4 regions of the Sphingopyxis sp. NJF-3 genome follow, and region 1 is predicted to be linked to each of the others. Evidence: predicted binding sites of a transcription regulator. Region 1 holds the regulator's gene; each other region holds the start of a gene.

Region 1 (2,199 bases):
GGCCCTGCATCGCTCGGCAAGCATGTCCGCGCCCGCGCCGGCGATTTTGCCGCGGGGGCGCGTCTGCTGCCCACCGGCACGCGCCTCACCCCCGGCGCGATCGCCGCGGCGATCATGGCCGGCGCCCCGGCGGCGCCGGTGCATCGCCGCCCGCGCGTCGCGATCCTCAGCACTGGCGACGAACTCGTCGCGCCGGGCCATCCGCTCGGCATCGGGCAGATCCCCGACAGCAACGGCGCGATGCTCGCCGCGATGCTCGGCGGCGAGGCCGCCGCGGTCGGCCTGCCGCTCCACGCCCGCGACGACCGCGCGGTTATTGCCGATATTCTCAGGGAGTTGGCGCGACGTCACGACGTCATCGTCACCATCGGCGGCGCCTCGGTCGGCGACCACGACCATGTTCAGGACGCGCTCGCCGACGCGGGGGGCACGGTCGATTTCTGGAAGGTCGCGATGCGCCCCGGCAAGCCGCTGATCGCCGGGACGATCGGGACTGCGGCCTTCCTCGGCCTTCCCGGCAACCCCGCCTCGGCCTTCGTCACGGCGACGCTGTTCCTGCTCCCGCTCGTCCGCCACCTCGCGGGGGCGCGCGATCCCTTGCCCGTCCTCCGACAGGCGCCGCTCGCCGCGCCGCTGGCCGCCGGCGGCGACCGCCGCGACTATCTGCGCGCACACCTCGATGCGGGCGGCCTGACGCCCTTCGCGACGCAGGACAGCGGCCAGACCGTTCCACTCGTCGCAGCCAACGCCCTGCTGGTCCGCGAGGCCCGCGCACCGGGGCGCGCGGCGGGTGCATCGGCGGATTATATCGCCATCGCTTGACAAGTTCCTCTATGTTCCACTATCGTTCCCCTTATGTCCGGAAATGGCAGCATGGAGAACGAGTGATGTTGACCGCGAAGCAGCACGAACTGCTCCACTTCATCCAGCAAAGGCTCGACGCGAGCGGCATTTCGCCGTCGTTCGAGGAGATGAAGGAAGCGCTCGGCCTCAAATCGAAGTCGGGGATACACCGCCTGATAAGCGCCTTGGAAGAAAGGGGATTTCTCCGCCGCCTTCCCAACCGTGCCCGCGCGCTGGAGGTGCTGAAACTCCCCGAGGCGGCCAAGGCGAAGGTGCGCGACGATCGCGATGTCGTGGTGCCGCTGCGCAAGCCCGCCCCGGCGCTGCGCCCGATCGCCGCGAACGACATCATCGAGGTTCCGCTCCACGGCCGCATCGCCGCGGGCGTGCCGATCGAGGCGTTCGAGGATCACAACCAGCTCTCGGTTCCCGCGGCGCTGCTCGGCTCGGGCGAGCATTATGCGCTCGAAGTGTCGGGCGACTCGATGATCGAGGCGGGCATCCTCGACGGCGACTATGCGCTGATCCAGAAAGCCGACACCGCGCGCGAGGGCGACATCGTCGTCGCGCTGGTCGACGGGCAGGATGCGACGCTCAAATATTTCCGCCGCGAAGGCCGCATGATCCGCCTCGATCCCGCGAACAGCGCCTATGAACCGCAGCGGTACGACGCGGCGCGCGTCATGGTGCAAGGGCGGCTTTCGGGACTGCTTCGTCGTTACCACTGACCTGAGGCGGGCGACGCCACGGATGTTCGTCGCCGGCGCGTAGCGCGGCGACGGCTTCGGGCCTCTCGTCCAGATAGAGTGCCAGCCCGCCGCTTTCCGCGAGGCTGTCGCGATCGACCGTCAACCAGCGCGCGGCGCATTCGCGCGGCAGCCAGCGGTCGCTGATCACGACGTCCGCCACTGCGCAGGCCGCCGCCATGTCGCGGCCTTCGATCCGGTCGCGCCCGCGCGCGGCGAGAATGACGTAGGATGCGCTCTCCCGCCCCTGCCGCCAGCGGCAGAAATCGGGGTTGCACTCAACATGGTCGAGATCAGAGAGCGCCGCCAGCGGCGCATCGGTTCCCGCCGCTTCGGCCATCGTGTCGCGGATATAATCGCCCGCGCGGTCGCGCAGCAGCGCATAGCCGCCGCCGGGGATCGCCGCGGCGATATGGCGCCCGTCGCCGGTGACCAGCAGATCGGGCCGCGGCTGCGCGACGAGCACGGCGACTCCGACAAGCAGCGGGACCGCCCCCGCCCATCGCCAGCGCGTCGCCCAGAGCAGCATCCATAGCCCGCCGAGAATAGCGAGCGCGAAGCCCCAGCGCGGAAAGACGGGCAGCGCCGCGACCGCGCCTGGCGCGTCGGC
Region 2 (2,199 bases), 1.3 Mb from region 1:
CGCCGACGCGTGTCAGCCGCGCGGATTGCGAAACAGCGGCAGCATCCGGTGGAGCACTTCGTCCTTGTCGAAAAAATGATGCTTGAGCGCGCCGAGAACATGCAGCGCGAGCACGACGTAAATGGCCTTCACCATCAGCTTGTGTATGTCGCCGAGCTCTTCGGCGAGATCCTCGTTCAGCGGTAGCGGAAGATTGGGCGCGGGCACGGCGCCGTAAAGCGGCACTTCAGGCGCCCCGCCCGCCGACGCTGCGGCCCAGCCGAGAAGCGGGGCGCCGATCATCAGCACATAGAAGAGGACATGGGTCGTGCGCGCGAGCATCCGTTCCCATGACGGCATGCCGCCGGGGAAGGCCGGCCAGGGATGGCCGAAGCGCCAACCGAGCCGGATAATGCTGAGCGCGAGGATCGTGATCCCGACCGATTTGTGCAGATGATAATAGCCAAGTTTCTCGCTGTCCGAGGCGTCCTCCATCCAGCCGCCAAAGGTGGCATTGGCGATGATCAGGATGGCGATCGTCCAGTGCAGGACGATCGAGACGGTGGAATAGCGGCTGTGATTCTCACGCATGATTCGCCTCGCAATAGGTCCGTCACCGGTCTTCCAATGCTTTGGCGGCGATCCTCGTTCCGTCAGCAGGACGCAGCCGTCACGATCATGAGCCCAATTTGTTTCGCTTTTACAGAGGCCGGGCGGAAGGCGCGCACCGATTCCCGGCGGTTCGTCGCGGCCCGCTTGACGCGCCCTTTGACTCGGTGGAACATAAAGGGAACATTTGAGTCGATATTTCCCATGAGCACGACGCCCCAATCTGCACCTCGGCCAAGTGCCAGAGATATCGACGTGCTTCGCGCGGCGGTGGCGCGTGTAGCCGCCTCGCGCGGGCCGGTCTTGCCGTTCGGCGTCGGGCCGGTCGATCATCTTCTCGCTGGCGGCGGGCTCGATGGCGCAGGCCTGCACGAGGTCACGGGCGCCTCGGCAAGCTGGAGCGATGACGCTGCGGCAACGCTCTTCGCGGCTGGAATCGCGTCGCGCTTCGCGGCGGCGCCCGACGTGTCGGCGCTCTGGGCGCTGACGCGGTTCGATCTCTATGCCCCCGGTCTCGAACAGGCGGGGCTCGGTCCGGACCGCGTGCTCTATGCTCAAGGCAGGACCGACAAGGAACTGCTGGCGCTGTGCGAGGACGCGCTGCGCGACGGTTCGCTCGCCTGCGTCGTTGCCGAAGTGAAAGCGGCCGATCAGACCGCGACGCGCCGGCTGCAACTGGCAGCATCCGAGGGCAACACGCCGATGATCCTCTATCGCCGGTACCGGCGTTATGGCCAATGCCCGCTCGCCGATCCGTCGCTCGCAATGACCCGCTGGCGCATCGGCACCTTGTCGTCGGGCCGCCTCGCCTCGCCCGGCGTCGGGCGCGGGCGCTGGAATGTCGAGCTGGTCCGGCAGCGCGGCGGGCCGCCTTTTTCCCTCGAACTGGAGGCGTGCGATGACCAGGGTCGCCTCGCTCTTCCTGCCGCAACTGCCGATCGAGCGGTTGCGCCGGGCAGAACGGACACCGTCGCATTCGGGCACGCCGCCTGATCGGGCGCGGGCGGGTCCGCGCTTCCCCGAGCCTGTCGACGACAATCCCGGCACCTGTTCGGTGCCGCGCGGCGGCGGCTGGCGTCCGGGCGCGCGCTGGGCGCAAGGCACGCACTCCGGCGAGCCGTCGCTCGACGCCCTCCCGGCGCACCAGCGACCGACGATGCGCGAGCTCGGACGGCGGAGCGAAGCTGCCGCACCGGTGTTCCGGGCGTTGCGCTCGGACGACGGGACGTCGGGCGGGATCGCTGCGCCGCTGCCGCCGCTCTGGGGCCTCCGTCCGACGATCGTCGTCGCGCGAACCGGCCAGCGCGACGTCGTGACCGCCGCCTGTCCGGCGGCGCTCGATCTCGGCCTCGTGCCCGGCATGGCGGCCGCCCATGCCCGCGCGCTGGTCTCCGATCTCGACATACTCGATGCCGCACCCGACGCCGATCGCGCGTGGCTCGATCGCCTTGCGCTCCACGCCGCCCGCTGCTGGACGCCGACGGCGGCAGTGTCGGGCATCGACGGGCTGTGGCTCGACCTGTCGGGCACGACGCATCTCTTCGGCGGCGAAGAGCGTTTCGCGGCGCGTCTGCTCGGTTTTCTACGGCGCCTCGGCTTCACCGCGCGTGT
Region 3 (2,199 bases), 110 kb from region 1:
GCCTTCGTCGAGCTCGGTCCACAGCGTCTTGCCGAGGCGACCCGAGTTCTGCGCGATCAGCGCCGATGCGGCGGCGAGGATCTGCGGGGTCGAGCGGTAATTCTGTTCGAGGCGGATCACCGTCGCGCCGGGGAAATCCTTTTCGAAGCGCAGGATGTTCGCGACCTCGGCGCCGCGCCACGAATAGATCGACTGGTCGTCGTCGCCGACGCAGCAGATATTCTTGCGCGTCTGCGCGAGCAGCCGGAGCCAGAGATACTGGCTGGCGTTGGTGTCCTGATATTCGTCGACGAGGATATATTTGAAGCGGCCCTGATATTGCTCGAGCACGTCGCGGTGGGTCTTCAGGATCACCAGCATGTGAAGCAGCAGGTCGCCGAAGTCGCAGGCGTTCAAAGTCTTCAGTCGCGCCTGATAGAGCGCGTAGAAATGCTGCCCCTTACCGTCGGCATAGGCCTCCTTGTCCGCCGCATCGAGGTCGGGCGGAGTGAGGCCGCGGTTCTTCCACTTGTCGATCAGCCCCGCGAGCTGACGCGCCGGCCAGCGCTTCTCGTCGAGCCCTTCGGCCTGGATCAGCTGCTTGAGAACGCGAAGCTGGTCGTCGGTGTCGAGGATGGTGAAATTGCTCTGCAGTCCCACCAGTTCGGCATGGCGGCGCAGCATCTTCGCGGCGATGCTGTGGAAGGTGCCGAGCCACGGCATCCCCTCGACCGCGTCGCCGATCATCCGCCCGATGCGCTCGCGCATTTCGCGCGCCGCCTTGTTGGTGAAGGTGACCGCGAGGATTTCGGATGGCCAGGCGCGCCGCGTCGCGATGATGTGCGCGAGGCGCGCGGTCAGCGCCGCCGTCTTGCCGGTTCCGGCGCCCGCGAGCATCAGCACCGGCCCCTCGGTCGTCAGCACCGCCCGCCGCTGCGGGCCGTTCAATCCTTGCAGATAGGGCGGGTCCGAGGGGTCCGGGGGCGGGATGTCGGGCGGCGAGGCGGGGAGGCTGTTCACGCGCGAACGATTAGGGAACGGCGGCCGTGCTGTCCAGCGCGGCGCGATGGAGTGGTGTCGGGGGCCGAGCGCGGCGGTCGGCGCCGTTAGCGGTCGAGAGCGGCCACTCTTTCATCGTCATCCCGGACTTGATCCGGGATCCCGCTTCTTTGAGGTATCGACCGGCTTTGTGATCAAGCGGGACCCCGGATCAGGTCCGGGGTGACGAAGGGAAATAGAGTGACGTCCGCTCCCCATTCCCAAAACGGAGACTCCTTCTATTCCGCCTTGCGCGAAGCGGGGCAATCCGTCCAAAGCGGCGGCGACAGCAGTTGGGAAGGGGCGATCGCCCATGGATTTGGCACCCTATCGCGCGCACCGGCGCATCCTGATCGCGAGCCTCGTCGGCACCGCGGTCGAATTTTATGATTTCTATATCTACGGCACCGCCGCGGCGCTGGTGTTCGGGCCGCTCTTCTTTCCTTCCGAGTCCGAATCGGCGCAGCTGATGCTCAGTTTCATGAGCTTCGGCCTCGCCTTTTTCGCGCGGCCCGTGGGCGCCGTCGTTTTCGGCCATTTCGGCGACCGGATCGGGCGCAAGTCGACGCTCGTCGCCTCGCTGATGCTGATGGGGGGATCGACGCTGCTGATCGCCTTTCTGCCAACCTATGCGATGGCAGGGTGGATCGCGCCGCTGCTGCTGTGCACCCTGCGTTTTGGGCAGGGATTCGGGCTCGGCGGCGAGTGGGGCGGCGCGGCGCTGCTCGCGGTCGAGAATGCGCCGCCGGGATGGCGCGGGCGGTTCGGCATGGCGCCGCAATTGGGCGCGCCGGTCGGCTTCATCGCGGCGAACGGGCTGTTCCTGCTGCTCGGCCTGTGGCTGAGCGATGCCGAGTTCGCGGCCTGGGGATGGCGCATTCCCTTCCTGGTCTCGGCGGTGCTGGTCGGGCTGGGGCTGTGGGTACGGCTGAAGATCCACGAGACGCCCGCCTTTGCGGAAGCGATGGAAAAGGAGCCGCCGGTGGGGGTGCCGCTGGGCGCGGTGCTGCGCGATCATGGCGTGGCGCTGCTCGCGGGCACCTTCGCGGTCGTCGCCTGCTTCGCGATCTTCTATCTCGCGACCAGCTTCGCGCTCGCGCACGGGACGACCGCGCTCGGCTATCCGAAGGAACAATTCCTGCTGATCCAGCTCGGCGCGATCCTGTTCATGGCGGCGGGGAT
Region 4 (2,199 bases), 1.6 Mb from region 1:
CCTGGAAGGACCGCGCGCGGGCTGACCGCGAAGGAGCAGGACCCCGTCGCCTCGCCGGGCAGGTGGCGCGGCACGGTAAAGCCATCGCCGATACCGCTCTCGCGCGCGACGTTCAGCAATTGCCGGTCGCCGCGGGAAAGCGGCACATAGCGATCGACGTCGCGCCACTGGAAGCCGGTGATCGAGCGCTCGCCGGCGCGCCGGATCGGATCGGTGGCCCTGAGATCGAACCCGATATAAACCTTCGCCCAGGCGTCCGGATAATTATGGACCAGCAGCGAGGCGGCTTCGTCTCCGCGCCGGTCGAAGGCGAGGGCGAAATGGTCGAAGCCCATCCGCTCGGCGGCACGCGAAAGCGCCTCGAACAGCTGCTCTTCCTTGCGGGCTCCTGTAATTTCCTGTGCAAGTTCCTCCGTCAAATGAAAATGCTTCACGTCTTGATCATCGGCCGCTGACACGGTCCCGACCCGGCTGCCCGCGGTCCGCTCCCTGAGATCGAGCGCTGTCGGTTCCTCTCCGGCGCGCGCGAAGGATGGACAGGTCGCCGACGGGTCCTGTCATCCCGCGGCGGGCAACTGTCTCCGCTGCCTGGCCGCGGCACGCGATCGGCTATCCCGGTCTAACATCTGGAAAAGACGGGTAAAGATTATCGCTTCAGGAGATGGGTCCAGTTTGACACTTGATCCGCGCGAGCGCCGCCTGATCCGCATTCGGGCCCGGTTCGTCAGTGACCGGCGAGCGACCGGATCACGGAGATGAGTCCGGCGATGAACGATCCCGCGACCAGCGCCGACAGGAGCCAGAATTCGAGCGCGATCGCGCGGCGTTTCCATTTGCCGGATGCTGCAGGGATCGAAGGGCGCGCCGGGCCGCCCGTTCCTTCTTTAGCCGCCCGCGTCACAGCGAGAGGCCAAGCTGGTCGGGGCTTGCGGGCTCCGCGCCGGCGCGCACGCTCTCGACGATCGCGCGCGCAAGCTCGAACGCGGCTTTGACGCGAATATGGCTCGTCGGTGCGGTGATGCCGACGCGTGCCCAGCCGGGGGCGGAAAGGATGGTCTCGGCGACTCGGGCGGTATCGATTCTGTCCATCCGCTCATGAGAACATAGGAAGAACATTTTGGCAAGGCCCTGGGGCAGCGCATGCTCCGGGATCGCCGATGATCGTCTGCCGCGCGGCGGCGCCGCGCGGGAGGGAGAGGGGGCCGGGAGGCCGTGACGGGCTGGGTGCGGCGAGAGAGGCTTGCCGCCGGTCGGTCGCGGAGACCTGAAATGACCTTTCATGCAAGATTCCGCCGCCAGGGCGGCAACCGGGCGACGCTCTACGAAGATATCACCAGCCGCATCATCGCCGAACTCGAAGCCGGGCGCCTGCCCTGGGTGCAGCCGTGGGACGCCGGTCGGGCCGCCGTCGGGCTTCCCTACAATGTCGTGAGCGACCGGCATTACAGCGGCATCAACATCCTGACGCTCTGGCACGCCGTCCTCCACCGCGGATTCCGGGGACATGGATTTCTGACCTTCCGGCAGGCCGTGGCGCTTGGCGGCACGGTCCGTCGCGGCGAGCGTGGCGTCGGGGTCATCTACACCCGCCGGGCGGGACCCGACGCGAGCGAACAGCGCGGAGAGGGCAAGGACGACCGAAAGAGCGGCTTTTCCTTCCTGAAGCAGTTCACCGTCTTCTCGGTCGACCAGTGCGACGGCCTGCCCGGCAAATATCATGTTCCCGCCCCGCCGATTCCCGAAGGTCTGATCCTGCCGCAGGCCGAAGCACTCATCGCCGCGACGGGCGCTGATTTTCGCATCGGCGGCGTGTCGGCCTATTACAGTCCGCGGCATGATTTTGTCGCGGTGCCGCGCCCCGATGATTTTTACGAACCGGTCGACTGGCACCGGACCGCCTTTCACGAACTTGGCCACTGGACCGGCCATGACAGCCGCCTCGGCCGCGACCAGACCGGCAGCTTCGGCTCGAAACCCTATGGCCATGAAGAACTCATCGCCGAAATGGCGGGAGCGTTCGTCTGCGCGGCGCTCGGCATCGCGCCGAGCGTCCGGCACGCCGATTATATCGGGTCCTGGCTCGAGATTATCCGCGAAGATCATCGCGCGATCCTGCGCGCGGCCAGTGCCGCGTCGAAGGCGGCCGATTATCTGCTCGCCTTCCGGCCCGGCGCGACGTCCCCGGCCGCCGCCTTGCCC

The links. Region 1 encodes LexA, which represses DNA repair genes until DNA is damaged. Its sites were predicted from a motif close to GTTCCNCNCTTGTTCT; they were not measured.
Region 2: the regulator LexA is predicted to act here: its motif matches at 758-773, upstream of ACOTSS_RS15495 (ImuA family protein).
Region 3: the regulator LexA is predicted to act here: its motif matches at 1,003-1,018, upstream of ACOTSS_RS08765 (ATP-dependent helicase).
Region 4: the regulator LexA is predicted to act here: its motif matches at 1,099-1,114, upstream of ACOTSS_RS01180 (DUF6771 family protein).

What each region holds. Positions count from the first base shown of each region.
Region 1 covers NZ_CM130726.1:1,910,339-1,912,537, forward strand. The annotation lists gene ACOTSS_RS09350 (molybdopterin molybdotransferase MoeA) at 1-822, shown strand, start outside; gene lexA (transcriptional repressor LexA) at 888-1,571, shown strand; gene ACOTSS_RS09360 (ComEC/Rec2 family competence protein) at 1,525-2,199, opposite strand, start outside.
Region 2 covers NZ_CM130726.1:3,178,489-3,180,687, reverse strand. The annotation lists gene ACOTSS_RS15500 (cytochrome b) at 13-570, opposite strand; gene ACOTSS_RS15495 (ImuA family protein) at 793-1,581, shown strand; gene ACOTSS_RS15490 (DUF6504 family protein) at 1,487-2,199, shown strand, end outside.
Region 3 covers NZ_CM130726.1:1,796,959-1,799,157, forward strand. The annotation lists gene ACOTSS_RS08765 (ATP-dependent helicase) at 1-999, opposite strand, end outside; gene ACOTSS_RS08770 (MFS transporter) at 1,331-2,199, shown strand, end outside.
Region 4 covers NZ_CM130726.1:271,103-273,301, forward strand. The annotation lists gene ACOTSS_RS01175 (LuxR family transcriptional regulator) at 1-434, opposite strand, end outside; gene ACOTSS_RS01180 (DUF6771 family protein) at 898-1,089, opposite strand; gene ACOTSS_RS01185 (ArdC family protein) at 1,270-2,199, shown strand, end outside.